DNA from 2 places in the Vreelandella janggokensis genome. Region 2 is predicted to be linked to the other one. Evidence: predicted binding sites of a transcription regulator. Region 2 holds the regulator's gene; the other holds the start of a gene.
What was found. Region 2 encodes LexA, which represses DNA repair genes until DNA is damaged. Its sites were predicted from a motif close to TACTGTNTANNTANACAGTA; they were not measured.

Region 1 (6,798 bases), on a different contig from region 2:
GATTATGCAACCATACGCGCACTTGGCAGGCGACGTTTAGACGATGCCATGTCAGTGAGGTTCAGCTTATGATGGGTTTAGTAAAGCCGCATATGGCAATCATGAGCTCACGACGAGGGCGTCGATATGACCACCGCTACCCTTCGCTCCCAGCGCTTCAAGGTGCTGCTGGCGGGTGTGTTCAGTCAGTTGCTGTGTATTGGGGTGGCGCGCTTTGCCTATACGCCGCTATTGCCCGTCATGCAGCAGCAGAGTTGGATAGGCGACGCCGATGGCGGCTGGCTGGCAGCGCTGAACTACGCCGGCTATATGCTCGGCGCCCTGCTGGCGGCAACCGTGCGCAGCATCCATGTCAAAGATACCTTGTATCGGCTGTGTCTGGTGCTGGCAGTGCTCACCACGGCGGGTATGGCCTTGACCGAGCATTTCTGGCTCTGGGCGGGACTGCGCTTTCTGGCGGGGTTTTCAAGCAGCGGTGCGATGCTGCTGGCCTCTGGGCTGATCATGCATTGGCTGATTCAGCACCGCCAGCGCGTTGAACTGGGCATGCATTTCGCCGGGTTGGGCCTGGGCATTGTGATCGCTGCCGTTGCGGTAGAAGCGATGCTGGCGCTGTCAATGGACTGGCAGGCGCAGTGGTGGGCGTTCAGCGTGCTCGCGGTAGGGCTGTTGGTGCCCGCCTGGCGCTGGCTGCCGCGGCCATCGACTGTCGTGACCGGTACCTCGGGGGATAAGACCGCCGCCGCTAAACCACCCACCCATACCTTTATGCGCTGGATGCTGGCCGCCTATTTCTGTGCGGGTTATGGCTATGTGATCAGCGCCACCTTTATTGTCACGATTGTGGAACGCGAACCGCTATTGGCCGGTGCCGGTAACTGGACCTTCGCATTGGTGGGGCTGGCGGCGGCCCCTGCGGTCATCCTGTGGGACCTTGTGGCGCGCCGTATCGGCTATTTGGGAGCCCTGATACTGGCCATGAGCCTACAGGTTATCGGTATTGTGCTGCCCGCCATGACAACGAATCTGGCGGCGGTGCTGCTCAGCGCAGTGCTTTATGGCGGCACCTTTCTGGGTTGTGTCAGCCTGGTGCTGACCATGGCGGGTCGGTTATATCCCGCCAGCCCGGCAAGGCTGATGGGCAAAATGACCCTGGCCTACGGCAGCGCGCAGATCATCGCCCCGGCGCTCACCGGCATGCTGGCGGAGGTGACCGGCCATTATAACGTCGGCCTCTGGCTGGCGGGTGGCTTTGTAGCTCTGGGGGCGCTGTTGCTCGCCTGGCTGCGGCGCGTCGACCAAACCGCGCAGCGTCTCGATGCCGACGCCAAAGCGGCGGTTTACGCCTCGTAATCGACGAGCGCGCGCCACGATTTTTTGCGCATTCGCTGCAAAATCCCTAGGATAAGCGCTTTTTTCCAACAGGGTGGTAGATCATGGCGTCTTCTGGGCAACCGCGCATCCAATGGTTAGGCCGCTGGGGCTTTATGCTGGCAGCGACGGGCTCGGCCGTTGGATTAGGCAATATTTGGAAGTTTCCCTATATCACCGGTGAATTTGGTGGTGGGGCCTTCGTGCTGGTCTACCTCGCCTGTATCTTGGCGGTGGGCGTGCCGGTCATGATGACCGAGATTGCCTTTGGGCGGCGCGGCCTGGGTAGCCCGGTCGATGCCATTCGGCGGGTGGTCAACGAGTCCGGTCGGTCTTCAGCATGGTCATTGATCGGCTGGATGGCGATGCTCTGCGGCTTCATGATTCTGTCGTTTTATGTCGTTGTGGCAGGCTGGTCGTTCTCCTACCTTTGGAAGATGCTGACCGGCGGACTTTCGGGTAGCAGCGTTGACGATATGGCCGCGGTGTTTGGGGCCAATAACGCTAACCCCTGGAATCTGGGCTTCTGGAGCACCCTGGTCACGCTGCTGACCATGCTGATCGTCGGTAAAGGTGTACAGGAAGGCATTGAAAAGAACGTCAGTTGGATGATGCCAGGGCTGGTATTGATGCTGGCACTGTTGATTGTGTTTGGCGTTTTCTCCGGCGGCTTTGGTCAGGCGTTCAGTTTCCTGTTTTCTTTCAATGCGGGCAGTCTGTCCAGTGAAGGCATGCTGGCCGCGCTGGGGCACGCGTTTTTTACGCTATCGCTGGCTTCCGGGGCAATCCTGACTTACGGCAGCTATCTACCAAAAGGGACTTCCATCGGCCGCACTACGCTAAGCGTGGCGATTGCCGACACCGTGGTGGCGTTAATGGCCGGACTGGCCATTTTTCCGGTGATTTTTGCCAACGGCATGGATCCTGCTGAAGGCCCAGGGCTTATTTTCATGAGCTTGCCACTGGCGTTTCAAGCGATGCCGCTGGGCACGCTGTTTGGCATTCTGTTTTTCCTGATGCTGTCGATGGCCGCACTGACCTCGGCGATTTCAATGGTCGAGGCGACGGTATCCTGGCTATGTGATAACAAAGGTATCTCGCGTAAAGCAGCCTCGTGGGGCACGGGTATCGTGCTATGGCTGATCAGTACCCTGGCGATGCTGTCGTTCAACCTGGGCGCCGACTGGACGCTGGCGGGGAAGAATTTCTTTGACTGGCTGGACTACCTGACCTCGCGCTTAATGATGCCGCTGGGCGGCCTGGGCATGGTCGTGCTGGCAGGCTTTGTGTTGAAGAGCGAGACGTTTCGCGATGAACTGGGGCTTGCGCCGCTGCCTTATGCGCTGTGGCTGACCATGGTGCGTTACGTTAGCCCGCTCGGGATTGTGGTGATCTTTATCGACGCGCTGGGAATCTATCAGGTCTCGTTTGTCGCGCACTGGCCGTGGTTACTGGTGATTCTGGGTGCCATGGTGGCGTTGGGCGAAACGTTAAGCCCGCGTCTGCACCATGTGTGGAAGCACCGCTGAGGGCTGTTACGGCTTCGGCTGTTGCCGTTTTTTCCGGGCATCGGCAATCGCGCCGGGGTGAGTGCCGGCTTCCAGTAGCTCATCCCAGCGCGTGGTAAAACGGTTGGAACGGTGGGCACAGCGTAGGTGCCATGGCGCGTCGTCATCGGTCATCCCGAAGCGGATCGTGTCTTGCCCCATACGCTGGTTGATGGCGTCCACCGTGGCCATTAGCAGCGGATGGTGTCGAGCGGGTGCATCGAGCAGCGATAGCTGATGCTGTTGGGCATCGACGAGATCCAGCAACATCACGCCGGCTTTCATGAACCGATAGCCGGGTCGATATATCTGTTCAAGGCCCTGGCGGACGGCGTCGAGAATAACGCGCGTATCGTCGCTGGGGGTGGGTAACGCGACCAGGGTGTGGGGAAAGTACTGTGGCTGGTCTCGACGATGGCGGTTGGTTTTCAGGAACAACATCACCGAGCGTGCCAGGCTGTGCTGTTCGCGAAGTTTTTCGGCACTACGCTGGGCATGGCGGCGCAGTGCCTCGTGTACCTGAGTTTTTACCCTGGTGGGTTGACCGAAAGAGCGGGATGTCATGATGCGCTGGCGGGGTTGATCCACCGCGTTCATTTCCAGGCAGGGGGTGCCACGCAGTTCCAGGGCAGTGCGTGCCAGCACCACGGAAAAGCGTTTGCGCAGCTGTTTTTTATCGCACTCGCGTAACGCCCAGGCGCTATGGATGCCGCTAATGGCAAGCCGTTCGGCAAGCCGCCTGCCCACGCCCCATACTTCGCTGACCGGCGTTTGCTTTAGCAAGGCTTTGGTGCTGGCATCATTCCCGCCAAGCAGGCAAACGCCTTGGTAGTGTGGCTGCTTCTTGGCCGCATGATTGGCGAGCTTGGCCAGGGTGTGGGTCGGTGCCAGACCGATGCATACCGGTAATCCAAGGCAACGATGTATGTCCCGATGTAGGCGCTCACCCAGAGCCTGGCACTGGTGCTTGCTCATGCCCTCCAGGTAGATAAACATTTCATCGATGGAGTAGGGGGCGATGTCGGGGCAAGCGTCGTGCAGCAGTTGGGCGAGCCGTGCCGACATGTCGCCATACAGCTCATAGTTGGATGACAGCAGATGAATCTCGCCGCGCTGGCGTAGCCCTTCCAGTTTGAAGGCGGGAGTGCCCATGGGAATGTCCATCGCTTTCATTTCCGCGGAGCGGGCAATAACGCAGCCATCGTTGTTGGACATCACACCAACGGCTTTGCCTTCCAGATAAGGCTGGAAGACGCGTTCGCAGCTGACGTAAAAATTGTTGGCGTCGACAAGACCGATCATGACCGTTACATCACCGCAGGTATTCGTGAATGACCGCCCGAACCACCCCCCATACCTGACACTCGCTGTCTTTCAGGGGCAGCGGTGGGTAATGGGGGTGAGCGGAGCACAAATGCGGCGTGCCGCGATAGAGCGCGTAGCGCTTGATCAGAAGTTCGTCGTCGAACATGGCCACCAGAATATGCCCCAGACGGGGCGAGAGGCTGCGGTCAACCACCAGCAGGTCGCGATCGAAAATCCCCCAACCCTCCATGCTGTCACCGGTGGCGGTCAGGTAAAACGTGTGGGTGGGGTTCTTGATCAGGCGCACGTTGAGATCCAGCGTGCGCGGTTCGTAATCCTGGGCGGGGGAGGGGAAGCCGCTAAACCCAGCGCGGCCATGTAGGGGAGGAAAGGGCAGCGACTGATGCGTTAACGGCACGGCTGGCGCGATAGGCGATAACGGCTGCGTCATGGTCAGCCTCCTCACTGGCAGTATATGTATTTATATACAGTATTTGGCCATGAGGAGAAAATTGCAAGGGCTGGCCGTCTTTAGGAACCTTCGTGAAGGTTTATCTTGCCAGCCAGAGGCCCACCACAATGGCGCTGGTCACGGCGATAAAAAAGACCCAGTTGCGTGTTCGGGTGTCACGGTGGGGTTTCATAAAAGCCTCATTAGCAGGAAAAAGATGGACGTTGGCGAGCGCCCGTAATTTTGTACAGACATTGGTGTTTGGCATGGTACCGTTTGTGCTTTATGCCGTCATCTTGCCGCCTGGGGCGGTTGGTTTGCTTAGGATAGGTTCATAATGTCTCAACCCACTGCAACGCGTTATCCTCATTCCCTTTACCTCGCCCAAGGTCGTCTGGCGGCGCTGAGCTGGGGGCGTGATGCGGCCCCTACTTGGCTGGCGCTCCACGGCTGGCTCGATAACGCGGCGAGTTTTTCACGGTTAGCGCCGTTGCTGGTGGAAGCACTGGATATTCGCATTGTGGCTATCGATTTTCGTGGTCACGGGCATTCAGCACATGCGGCGGCGGGCGAGGATTATGCGCTGTGGGATTATTGCCACGACGTGCTTGATGCCATGGACGATTTGGCCATTGAGCGAGTGGCATTGCTCGCCCACTCCATGGGCGCCGCGGTGGCCTGCCTATTGGCTGCCGCCGTGCCGGAGCGCATTGAGTTCATGACGCTGCTGGATGGCTTGGGTGCGCTCAATACGCCCTCTGGTGACACGACAAGCCAACTGCGCAAGGGGTTAATGGCGCATAGGCGGCCCATTTCCCGGGCGCCGCGTTATCCTGATCTGGCCACCGCGGTGGCGGCTCGAGTGGCCGGTGGCGTTACACCGTTAGACACCATCACCGCCACGCCGCTGGTGGAGCGCAATGCCGACGTAACGGCCGACGGACACGTGCAGATGCGCACCGACAGCCGCTTGTTGAAGCCATCGCTGGTACGCTTTACACCTTCCCAGGTGTTAGCGCTACTGGCCGACATCCAGGCACCGGTGCTATTGATAGAAGGTGAGGAGGGCATCTTAGGCAAGCGCGACTGGGCAGAAAAAGCCCGCCAGGCGGTACCGCACTTAACACGCCATGTACTGGCAGGCGGTCATCACCTTCACCTGGAGCCCAAGGCGGTATCTGGGGTTGCCGAGGTGATGACGCAATCATTAATGAAACGTCGGGATCAGTCGTAGGAAACGAGCGATGAACGAACAGAGCCTGACCGATGGCAGTGTATCGAGAGGTAATAAAGTGGCACTGGTGCTGGGTAGCGGCGGTGCCCGGGGCTATGCACACATCGGCGTGATTGAGGCGTTGGAGGCACGGGGCTACGAGATCATCTCGATCGCCGGGTGTTCCATGGGCGCGCTGATAGGCGGTATTTATGCGTCGGGTAAACTGCCTGACTATCGCGAATGGGTGTGTGATCTGGACTATCTGGATGTGCTCAGGCTGGTCGATGTGACCTGGAGCCCAATGGGTGCCATGCGGGCCAGCAAGATCATGAGCAAGTTGGAAGGGCTGGTGGGCGATACATTGATGGAAGACCTGCCGATTCCGGTGACCACCGTGGCCACTGATCTGGTGCGCCAGCGCGAGGTATGGTTTCAAAACGGCCCGCTGCTGCGCGCGATACGGGCATCAATCGCCGTCCCCGGCGTGATTACCCCTGTGCATCTGGGGGATCAGGTACTGGTCGACGGAGGTCTGCTGAACCCGCTGCCCATGATGCCCATACTGGCCGCCCACGAGGCAGATTTTGTGGTGGCGGTGAACGTGACTGCCCACAGCCCGCAGCCGGTGTCTTTGGAGGCACTGCTTCCCAAGGATGAGAATAACGACAGCCGCACCACCCGGGAGCGTGATCGCGATGCCAATATTGGCGGCTGGATGGACGAGGTGCGCGCCACCACGCGGCGGCTATGGAGCGAACTGGGCAGCAGTAGCGAAGAAGAGGGTGAGGTGGATGAAACGATGGACCTTCGCGGCAAGCGGGAATGGGGCAAGCTGGATATGATCCTCGAATCATTCGATATTACCCAGGCGGCACTGGCCAAATATAAAATTGCCGGTTACCCGCCCG
Region 2 (6,798 bases):
GAATGAATTGGCACTTGTATTGTCCAGCATCAGGCGCCCGACGCGCGCCCACCCGGTTTGAGTGGCGGTCACCGGTAACGCAAGATAGAGGCTGCCGCGTCGTGGGAGGGTGCTGTTTTCGCTCTCCAGTCCAGGGTGGGGTACTACGCTGTTCTGGCTGACGATGCATGGCGGTTGCGGGTAGTGCTGCTCGTGATGCAGTCCCTGCTGATCGAAGCGGATCAAGTCGCCATTGACCGGCGCCAAGGGGGCTTGAATACCCAGGGACGCGGCCAGCTGCTGGTGGGCCTGTTGATGAAGGCTTTCACCATGAACCGGCAACAGGTGGCTTGGCGTCAGCCATTGATAAAAGCGGGTGATTTCGTCCTGTGCCGGATGTCCGGTCGCGTGAAGCTGCGGATGACTGAACTCATCGAATAGCTCGACGCCCAACTGCTGAAGGCGCTTTTTCAACTGCCCGATGGGCCTCTCGTTACCCGGAATGGCCTTGGCGGAAAAAATCACGTTGTCACCAGGCTGTAAATCCACGTGAGGATGACGCCCCTGGGCAAGTCGCTGCAGGGCGGCGCGTGGCTCACCTTGGCTGCCGGTGGCAATGACCACGACTTCATCGGGCGGCAAATAACCCAGGTCATGGGCGGGCACGATGGCAGGAAAATCGTCCAGATAGCCGAGGCCGCGTGCGACACCCACCATGCGCTCCATCGAGCGCCCCATCAGGCTGACGCGCCGCCCGCACTGGTAGGCGGCACGGCCAATCGCCAACACCCGGGCGAGATTACTGGCAAAGCAGGAGACAATGATCCGGCCTTCGCAGTTGGCGAGCGTCTCGACCAGCGCTTTGGCGACATCGCCTTCGCTGCCTGAGTGGCCGGGTAGAGGGGCATTCGTGGAATCCCCCACTACCAAATCAACCGGCGCTAAGGCCTTGAATTGCGTCTGATCGATCGGCGCGCCGATAATTGGATCAGGGTCGAGCTTCCAATCGCCACTGTGCAATACACGATAGCGACCTGCCATGACCATCAGCGAGCAGCTCTCGGGTATCGAGTGTGGAACCGCCAGGAAGCGCAGGGTGAAAGGCCCGCTTTCCAATGCCTCACCTGGCTCGACCACATGAATGGCGGCGCTTGAGAGCTGATGTTCGGCAAACTTCAGGCGCAACAAGCCTGCCGCCAGCGGCGTTGCATAAATGGGGCATTGCCAGTGGGGCCAGAGCCAAGCGACCGCCCCAATGTGGTCTTCATGGCCGTGGGTGATGTAGAGCGCTTGCGGGGCAATGCCCAGGGCTTTGGGGGTTTCCAGGTTGGGCACCTGGAGTGGCGCATTGGGTAGATCCTGGCGAATCATCATGCCGCAATCCACGACGATCCAGTGATCTTCGTACCCATACAGCGTCAGGTTCATGCCAATTTCCCCGCAGCCGCCTAACGGCAAGAGGCGTAAGGGAGGGCGACGACGGGGACGAATATGAACGCGCGGTGGATGCATCAGATTAATAAAGCCTAGAAAGTAATTGGTTAACTATACGGGATGGGGCGGGCGGCTAACAATCACTGCCATTAAGGGCGGTGATTGCGAGCGCTTCATTCGGTACACTAGACGTTTGTTTAATGCCAGCGGACGGCCCGATCATCGTCGCCCGGCAAACCGTGAAGAGTAATGACTATGTCGCATTTTTATCGTTTGGTGGTGTCCTGCCCGGACCAGGTGGGGATCGTCGCGAAGGTATCGAGTTTTATCGCGGACCAGGGAGGGTCGATTACCGAGGCCAGCCAGCATTCCGATCTGGAAACCGGGCGTTTTTTCATGCGCTACGAAATATTGGCGGATTCGCTGGGTATGTCGGCAGAGGTATTACGTTCAGCCTTCGAGCCGGTGGCGGAGCGGTTTGACATGGACTGGGCGCTGGTCGATACCCGGAAACGGCAGCGGGTTGTCCTGATGGTTTCGCGAGAATCCCATTGCCTTGTCGATTTGCTTTACCGCTGGCAGGTGGGTGAGCTGGACTGCGATATCGTGGGTGTGATTTCCAACCATGACGACATGCGTTCGTTAACGGAATGGTACGGAATACCATATCACCATGTGCCGGTGGATCCGGCAGACAAGACTGCGGCCTTTGAGCAGGTGCAGGCGCATATTGATGATGCCCGGGCCGACAGTATCGTGCTGGCTCGCTACATGCAGATATTACCGCCAGCGTTGTGTGAACGATATGCGGGGCAGGTCATTAATATCCACCACAGTTTTCTGCCGTCTTTTGCTGGCGCCAAACCCTATCACCAAGCCTACCAGCGTGGCGTCAAGTTGATAGGGGCTACCTGCCATTACGTGACTCAGGAGTTGGATGCAGGGCCCATCATCGAGCAGGACATTCACCGGGTCAGCCACTGTCATACGCCGACCGATCTGGTACGTTTTGGCCGCGATGTTGAAAAAGCCGTCCTCGCGCGCGGTCTTCGCTGGCATCTGGAAGACCGCGTGCTGGTGCATGGCAACAAGACCATCGTGTTCAGCTAGCCGAGCGCCTGGCCATTGCCACCGCGAATAACGCCGACCCCAACCCCTTCGATATCAAGTGGTTGGGTGCGTAGGTCGATATGGATAGGGTCGAAGTCGGGGTTTTCAGCGATCAGGGTGACGTGATTCCCGTCGCGTTTGAAACGCTTGACGGTGACTTCGTCTTCCAGCCTGGCAACGACAATCTGGCCATCCCGAACGCGCTGGGTGCGGTGGACGGCGAGAAGGTCGCCTTCGAGGATGCCGACGTTCTGCATCGACAGCCCGCGAACGCGCAACAGATAATCTGCTCTGGGCGTGAAGTAGTCGGCGGGCAGCGGGCAGTAGCGATCAATATGCTCAGCGGCCAGGATAGGGCTACCCGCCGCGACTTCGCCAATGATGGGCAGGCCGTTGGCAGGGTCTGCGCCTGAGGCTGGCAGCACGTCTGGCGTTTCCTGGTGTTCCTGGTTGGGCAGGCGTATGCCGCGCGACGTATTGCGAATGATGCGAATGACGCCTTTACGCTCAAGTGCGCGTAAGTGTTCTTCTGCCGCATTGGGTGAACGGAACCCCAGTGCCTTGGCTATTTCAGCCCGGGTGGGCGGATAGCCGAGCTCAGCCATGGTCTTGACAATAAAGTCGAACACGTTTTGTTGACGAACAGTTAATGGCCGCGACATACCAGCCTCCAGATTGAATAAGTGAGCAAGACTGCGTTCCTGTTTACCTATCAGTATGTAGTCAACAGTCAGTATGTAGTTAACAGTATGTGGTTAAGTATACAGCATGTTCTCCTGTCCAGTATATAATGGGGGTAAGGCAGCTAACAAATTGATGTATATGAAGATGCAAAGCGGCGTTGGATAAGGGTTGGGTGTTCAGGTATACGTTGAGAGGTAACAAACGATAACGTAGTATCCTGGTTTGTTTAAAACATCCGTTTTTTATGGCCCGCTTTTTGGCCCGTCTTATGGAGAGCAGCATGGCTCAATCGGATACGGTGACCCGCATTCTGGATACTGCTGAAGTGCTTTTTGCAGAGCGCGGCTTTGCCGAAACCTCTTTACGCAACATCACCAGCAAGGCTCGGGTCAATCTTGCTGCGGTGAACTATCACTTCGGATCCAAGAAGGCGCTCATCCAGGCGGTGTTTGCTCGCTACCTGGATCCGTTTTCCCAACGTTTTCATGGCGCTCTGGACGAACTCGAAGCGCGCTACGAGGGTCGTGACATCCCCCTTGAAGTGCTCCTCGAAACCATGGCCACAACCGTGCTGACGGTGCCTGCCGAACGCAATAGCCTCAAAGTCTTCATGCGTTTGCTGGGGCTTGCGTACAGCCAGGCTCAGGGGCATTTACGACGCTACATCCAGCAGCAATACGGTGATGTGTTCAGCCGTTTCACCGAACTGGTTCGCCGTGCGACACCGGATCTGCCCGACGCTGAGCGCTTCTGGCGGCTACACTTTATGCTGGGTACCGTCATCTTTACGCTTTCGGGACTGGATGCGCTGCGCGATATTGCCGAAAAGGATTACCACCAGCATGTCTCGGTCCGCGACCTGGTTCGCCGACTGCGGCCGGTAGTGGTGGCGGCGATGAACGCGCCATTACCTGATGAGAAGGACATTGAGCACCATGCAGACACCGTCGCTCATTGAAATGCCGCCCCGCGAGGGGCTATGGCTGGAAATCAACGCCCAGTCGCAGAGCTTGCGCGTCTGGCAAGGCGATATGTGTCGCCATGAGTGTGAAATTTCTACCGGGCGCCAGGGCATGGGTAATCGGCAGGGCAGTGGGCAAACGCCGCTTGGCTGGCACTATATTCGTGCCGCCATTGGTACTGATGCCCCGGAAAACGCGGTCTTTAAAGGCCGCCGCTGGACGGGCGAAGTATTTGACGCCGAGCTGGCGGCGGCGTTTCCCGAGCGAGACTGGATTCTGACGCGCATTCTATGGCTGTGTGGCCTGGAACCGGGGATAAACCGCGGTGGTCAGGTCGACTCCCAGCGACGCTATATTTATCTGCACGGTACGCCGCCGAATGAGCCCATGGGTCAACCAGCCTCTCATGGATGCGTGCGGCTGCGTAATGCAGATCTTCTTTGGCTTTTCGAGCATGCTGGACCTGGAACGCCTGTCTGGTTACACGACAGCCGCTGATCGTTGGACTCCTCGCTAATCATCGTCTAGAGTTAGCGCCTTTTTTGGACACCCCGCTATGACACATCCTTTGGGCTCGGTCATGTTGGACCTTGAAGGGACAACGTTGACCACCGCAGAAAGGCAGTTGTTGAAATCGCCCTCGGTGGGTGGCGTCATCTTGTTTTCGCGCAATGTGGAAGATGCCCACCAGGTCAGAGACCTGTGCAGCGAGGTGAGTAAGCTACGCCCCAACGTGTTGCTGGCAGTGGATCAGGAAGGCGGTCGCGTTCAGCGTATCAAGCAAGGACTGACGCGCCTGCCACCAATGGCTCGGCTGGGTGAGTATTACCAGAAGGATCGTGCGGCGGCTCTGGGGCTTACCCAGGACACCGGTTGGCTCCTGGGCATGGAAATGGCCGCCTGCGGGTTGGATATCAGCTTTGCTCCGGTACTGGATATCGATAGCGGTCTCTCCAGCGTCATCGGCGACCGCAGTTTTGGCTCGGAGGCCACGCAAGTCAGTGAACTGGGTGGCGCGCTGGTAGCCGGTCTGCATGAAGCCGGTATGGCCGCGATCGGCAAGCATTTTCCCGGTCATGGCGGCGTAGCGGCAGACTCGCATCTCGCCTTGCCCGTCGATGACCGGCCTTTTGAGACGCTCAAGCAACACGACCTGGTGCCTTTCAGCACCCTGGCCAAGAAGCTTGATGGTGTCATGCCAGCCCACATTGTTTACTCGGCATTTGACAAGCGACCCGCCGGCTTTTCGCCTAGTTGGCTGGGGATGCTGCGTCAGTCGCTGGGGTTTAAAGGCTGTATCTTTTCCGACGATTTGAGCATGGCCGGCGCCCATAAGGTAGGAGGGCCGCGCGAACGCGCAGCGGCTGCTCTCGCTGCCGGCTGCGACATGTTGCTGGTATGCAATGACCGCGAGGCGGCGCTTGAGGTCGTTGCCGCCGTTCCAACTTCAGCGTCTGTCAGGCCCGGCAAGCTTCGCTACAAACGCGCACGTCCCGATTTGGACGCGCTATCCGCGCTTAGCCGCTGGCGGCGCACGCATGCCCAGTTAGAGGCCATGGCCGCTGATTCACGCAGCAGTTAACGATTGTTTTTACCAAGTAGACTGGAACTTCAATGGCAAAGCTAGACAAAGAAGCGCTCGCATCCCTCGACACCATGCGCGAGCTCATGGACAACGCGGACTGCTTGATTTCCCAGCAGCAGGTGGAGCAGGCGCTGGACCGTATGGCCGAGCAGATCAGTGCGGATCTGGGCGATAAACTACCGGTCTTCTATTGCGTCATGAATGGCGGCTTGATCACCACGGGCCATCTGTTGACCCGGTTGGGCTTTCCGCTTGAGGTCGACTACCTGCATGCCACACGCTACCGCAACGAGACCCGCGGTGGAGAGCTTTTCTGGCGGGTATCGCCGGAGATTCCCATGGCCGGTCGGCATGTCGTTATCGTCGACGACATTCTGGATGAAGGCACGACGCTATCTGCGATTCTGAACTATTGCCAGGAAGCGCAAGCCGCCAGCATTACCACGGCGGTGCTGGTCGATAAACGGCACGATCGCAAGGCAGTACCCGGATTGAAAGCCGACTACTGCAGCCTGGAAGTCGCCGATCGTTATGTCTTTGGCTTTGGTATGGATTACAAAGGCTATTGGCGCAATGCCCCGGGAATCTTTGCCCCCAAGGGCATGTGATCTGAGGCGGTTTAGCGGGGTGAAAAGCGCCGCGCCAACCCGGTTTCAGCAATCATGCGGGTGGATATCTCTTCCACGGAAAAGCGCGTGGCGTCGATAAAAGGAATGTGCAGGCGACGGTATAACGCTTCTGCCTGCTCGATCTCCTGCATGCATTGATCCATCGAACTGTAGCGGCTATTGGGCCTGCGTTCGTTGCGGATGGCGGCCAGACGCCTGGCGTCGATTGTCAGGCCAAACAGCTTGTGCCGGTGTTGAGCGAGCACCGGCGGCAGTTTCAGCATGCCGTCTTCGTCCAGGTCGTCTTCCGTTAGCGGATAGTTGGCGGCGCGAATGCCAAACTGCAAGGCCAGATAGAGCGACGTGGGGGTTTTGCCGCAGCGCGATACCCCGACCAGAATAATATCGGCTTTATCGTACTGATGAGTGCGTGCTC

Region 1: the regulator LexA is predicted to act here: its motif matches at 4,697-4,716, upstream of QC816_RS12960 (LexA family protein).

What each region holds. Positions count from the first base shown of each region.
Region 1 covers NZ_JARWAJ010000004.1:239,756-246,553, forward strand. Annotated here, with positions in the region: gene QC816_RS12945 (YbfB/YjiJ family MFS transporter) at 127-1,353, shown strand; gene QC816_RS12950 (sodium-dependent transporter) at 1,437-2,900, shown strand; gene QC816_RS12955 (Y-family DNA polymerase) at 2,907-4,220, opposite strand; gene QC816_RS12960 (LexA family protein) at 4,231-4,674, opposite strand; gene QC816_RS12965 (alpha/beta fold hydrolase) at 5,012-5,908, shown strand; gene QC816_RS12970 (patatin-like phospholipase family protein) at 5,919-6,798, shown strand, end outside.
Region 2 covers NZ_JARWAJ010000006.1:192,007-198,804, forward strand. Annotated here, with positions in the region: gene QC816_RS15965 (ribonuclease J) at 1-1,407, opposite strand, end outside; gene purU (formyltetrahydrofolate deformylase) at 1,669-2,523, shown strand; gene lexA (transcriptional repressor LexA) at 2,520-3,185, opposite strand; gene QC816_RS15980 (TetR/AcrR family transcriptional regulator) at 3,488-4,165, shown strand; gene QC816_RS15985 (L,D-transpeptidase family protein) at 4,143-4,667, shown strand; gene nagZ (beta-N-acetylhexosaminidase) at 4,726-5,751, shown strand; gene QC816_RS15995 (hypoxanthine-guanine phosphoribosyltransferase) at 5,784-6,362, shown strand; gene ppsR (posphoenolpyruvate synthetase regulatory kinase/phosphorylase PpsR) at 6,374-6,798, opposite strand, start outside.